One region of the Colwellia sp. BRX8-7 genome, then DNA from elsewhere that is predicted to be linked to it. Evidence: riboswitches for the same ligand, from Rfam matches in the RefSeq annotation. Region 1 holds a riboswitch; the other holds the start of a gene.
The links. Region 1 has a riboswitch for lysine ahead of lysC (lysine-sensitive aspartokinase 3). Riboswitches for the same ligand answer to the same signal wherever they lie in the genome.
Positions count from the first base shown of each region.

Region 2: linked by a shared signal. The riboswitch ahead of dapA (4-hydroxy-tetrahydrodipicolinate synthase) and the one ahead of lysC (lysine-sensitive aspartokinase 3) in region 1 are both predicted to bind lysine.

Region 1 covers NZ_JACGVP010000008.1:82,190-84,396, reverse strand. The annotation lists gene H4J57_RS09570 (hypothetical protein) at 24-308, shown strand; gene H4J57_RS09565 (GNAT family N-acetyltransferase) at 369-776, shown strand; lysine riboswitch at 942-1,140, shown strand; gene lysC (lysine-sensitive aspartokinase 3) at 1,252-2,207, shown strand, end outside.
Region 2 covers NZ_JACGVP010000004.1:186,844-189,050, reverse strand. The annotation lists gene H4J57_RS05655 (2,3,4,5-tetrahydropyridine-2,6-dicarboxylate N-succinyltransferase) at 1-523, opposite strand, end outside; gene dapA (4-hydroxy-tetrahydrodipicolinate synthase) at 554-1,486, opposite strand; lysine riboswitch at 1,577-1,748, opposite strand; gene H4J57_RS05645 (DsbA family protein) at 1,875-2,207, opposite strand, start outside.

The sequences.
Region 1 (2,207 bases):
GCGTTATTTTTTGGATAATTATTATGAACTTAGACAAATCGACTAAACGTATTGATAAAAGAGTTAAGAAAGGATTTCAAGGCTACCCACAAATTTCATTAGCTTATTTTGGTCAGTCAGCTGATTGTGCTACTGAAGTTGTGGTTGGTTTTATTGCCGCTGAAGGTGATGCTCCACAAGAGCAAAAATTTACCAGTAAAGGTGATGCGAGAAAAGATGAAACTATTCAAACAACACTATTAAAAGTTATTGAACGTGCTGATGCAAAAACAGTGGTAGAAGTTGCGGGTGTTACCCTTATTAAATAATGTTGCTGGCTAATTACTGTCTGTTAATAGGTCAGTGAATATTGAGTTTAAAAATTAAAGATGACCATAATTTATAGATTTTCTGACGACCATATAAAGCAAGTTCACCAGCTTTATAGAAGTGTATGGTGGGGTAAAGAACGCTCACTCGAAGACACTCAAAATTGTATTCGTGGTTCTCAAATTTGTATTGGTATTCTCGATGTAGACAATGAGCTCATTGGTTTTACGCGAATTCTAAGCGACTTTATCTATAAAGCAATAATCTTTGATGTGATTGTAAGCGCCTCTCATCGCGGTAATGGTATCGGTCAGCAATTGATGAGCCTGGTTAAAAACCATGATAAATTAATCAAAGTAAAACATTTTGAATTATATTGCTTACCTGAACTGGAGAGCTTTTATAAAAATCTTGGTTTTTCAACGGATGTCGGTGGTATAAAATTAATGCGCTGCAGCAACCGTTAATTTTTATATAAAAGGCTAGCCATGCTTTAGTTGAACTATGGGTAATACTATTAAGCTATTATTTCTAAAAAAGATCGACTTAGCCTGTTGATTTATTATTACAGATAGGATTTAATCCACATGTCGGTTATTAGAATAAATACTCAAATTGTATGTTTTTAATAATCAACCAGAAGAGGAGCAGTAGCTAGGTAGATAACACGAAGAACCACCATTCTTTTGACTGTTATTGAGGGAGACTATTGCCGAGAGTAATTAGCGAGTGGCGTTATTTATTCGGTTACTAGGGCTGAATCCCTAGGATTGTCACCTCTAGTTAGTATGTTAAGTGCTAATTAGATTATGGTGGAGAGCTTCTGGCTGAAAAGTTTAGTTTATCTTACCAAGAACACTTCTTAATTCAGCCATGCTCTTCCTTGAAGTTTATAAAGTTACCCTATAATTATTACTGGGGGCTTAATTAGGGAGACCTTAGATGTCATTATTACCTTTTACTGTTGCAAAATTTGGCGGCACAAGTCTAGCTGATCATCAAGCGATGTTACGATGCGCTCAGATCATTAAAAACGATGCAAGTAACAAAGTTGTTGTCGTATCTGCAAGTTCAGGCGTTACTAATTTACTGGTTCGTTTAAGTCAAAAAGATGTATCTCAGCATGAACAATTAACAATCATTAGCAGTATTCGCGCTATCCAATTTAATATTACCCAACATTTAGCTGAAGAAACACAGCTAAACTTTCAAATTGATCAACTGCTAAATGAGTTAAGCGAGTTCTCTAACGCGCAATCACTTAATTATTGCCCACGCATAGCCGATGCAATTTTGTCATTTGGTGAACAAATGAGTTCATGTATCTTTGCACAAGTCCTTAAATCTGTTGGTGTTAATGGCGAAATGTTTGATGTTCGCCAAGTTATGAAAACCAACGCATTATACGGTAAAGCCGTTGTTAACCTTGAGATGCTCGCTAATAACGCACAGCAATTTCTTATGCCTTTGCTGGTTGATAAAGTTATCGTTACCCAAGGTTTCATTGGTCAAGACGAGGACGGTCATACGACAACCCTAGGCCGTGGTGGATCTGATTACAGTGCGGCACTTTTAGCCGAAGCGTTACATGCCGATAATCTTTCTATTTGGACTGATGTTGTCGGTATTTTTACCACAGACCCACGTATTACCGAGCATGCCCGTGCTATTAAAGAAATCAGTTTTGGCGAAGCGGCTGAAATGGCGACCTTTGGCGCAAAAATTCTTCATCCGGCAACACTCATTCCTGCGATGAGAAAGAATATTCCGGTTTTTGTTGGTTCAAGTAAGGAACCAGAGAAGGGGGGTACACGCATTCAACAGTTTGTTGAATCGAGCCCAATATACCGCTCAATAGCCTTACGTAGAGAGCAAACATTAGTAACGGTAAAGAGTCC
Region 2 (2,207 bases), on a different contig from region 1:
GCGCTAAAATAGCCCCTTTTTTAACAACAATACCTTCGACAATGACCACACCAGCACTTAGAAAGGCACCATCTTCGATAATAACAGGGCTTGCACCAACCGGTTCTAAAACACCACCAATTTGAACAGCGGCAGAAACATGAACATTTTTACCTATTTGGGCGCACGAGCCAATTAATGCATGGCTATCAATCATAGTACCTGTATCAACAAAAGCCCCAACATTAATGTAAGCGGGTGGCATAATAATGACACCAGGAGCAACATGTGCACCACGGCGAACTGAAGAACCACCCGGTACTAATCGCACTTTATCGTCAGCGGTAAACTCACGCGCGGGTAAATTATGTTTATCGACAAACCCCTTATAAATGCCATCAAAAGCAATGTTTTCGCCCGCTTTAAATGCTGATAATATAGCTTCTTTTACGGCTACATTGGCCTGCCAATTTCCTGCTTCATCTTGATTTGCCGCACGAACAGTACCTGCTTCTAATTGTGTTAATGTTTCTTGCCAATTCATTTTAAATTCTCATGTTAATACTTAAAGGGATCACTTAGCTTGAGTTTCAAGCCATTGATTAATTAATTTATCTGATGCTAACAGCGAGTTGCAGTCGTTAAGTTCTAAATGGGTTAACGGCGCACGTAAAAAGGGAGTGTTGATCATTTTATTTTGGTGCATTAATACTTTTACGGGTATGGGACTTGCCACCTGAAAAAGCTCATCGACCGCATTTTGCCAAAGTGGAAATAAACCTTGAGTCTCACCAGCTAGTGATAGCTCGACGTATTGATGAGTCGCTGCCGGCCAGACATTACTACAAACCGAAACTAACCCTTTTACACCTGCTTGTGCTAAGTAAGGCTTCATGGCGTCTTCACCACTATATAGGGCAATATCTGGACAATACTGGCGATAGGCGAGTACCTGATTTAAATCGCCACTGGCTTCTTTTAACGCCCAACAATACTGATGATTTTGCACCGCCTGTAAAGTTTCAATAGCAATAGAAACACCGCTACGAGAGGGGACGTTATATAACATACAGGGGAAGTTGGCGGCATCAAGTAAGGCACTAAACCATTGCGTTTGACCTATCACACCCGGCTTTGCGTAAATGGGACTACCAAGTAAGTAGGCTGAAATAGGTAATTTATTACAAGCTGTTATCCAATTAATTTGCTCGGTTAACTGATAACCGCCAACAGCAACCATTAAAGGTGCGCTTAGTGATAATTGGCAAACGAATTCAACAATCTTAACTTGCTCTTGCGATGTTAAGGCCAGGCCCTCTCCTGTACTACCTAGCAAGACAATACCATTACCGGCGTCAGACTGACTAATAGCTAATTGTTTGAGGCTTGGAAAATCGATTTGACCATCATCAAGTAATGGCGTAATTAATGCGGTCCATAAAATAGTATGATGAAGCGTTGGGTTAGCTGTTAAGCTAATTTTTTTTGATAGTTTTATTTGATTCATTTCTCTCGAACTCTGTTCGTTCGGAGAACTTTTAGGCGTTTGTAATAACCAAGATAACAATCACTTATGTGAAGAGCATTAGGCTTTACAAAGGCCAGAAGCTCCCCACCAAGTTGGTGACAATTGTTAGGATTCAACCCAAACAACCGATAAGTAAATTATCAAAAAATTACTTACCTCGGCATTAATCCCCCTCGTTACCAATCATTAGAGCTTGATCTCTTTATGATAACTACCTGGTTAATGCTCCTCTTCTGGCCCTTTATCATAAGTTTCGCTTGTTTGAAAAAACAAAACTTTATTGAATTCAGGACAGCAACATTAGAACATTTATTCTAATGTTGAGTCAATAGTGTTCTAAATGAAGATAATACGGATATATTATATCTTATGAAACAATGATCGCTTGTTCAATTTGTGCCAAGCGGTCTTGCCCCCAACAAATAACATTTTGAAATCGAAAACAAGGCGCTCCCCATAACCCCATGCCATCTAAAGTACTTTGGTTGGTATCAGACCATTGTTGCCAGTCATGTTCATTATTATATTCTAACGCTTGTAGATAATTGATTTTATGCTGCTGACATAAAGATTCGATTACCGATTTATTTGATAAGTCTAAACCGTCAACATAAATGGCCTTAAACGCAGACTTAATAAAATCGAGTTCTTTATTTTGTTGTTCTGCATACGAAAAAATTTGAAAAGCATTAAAAATACC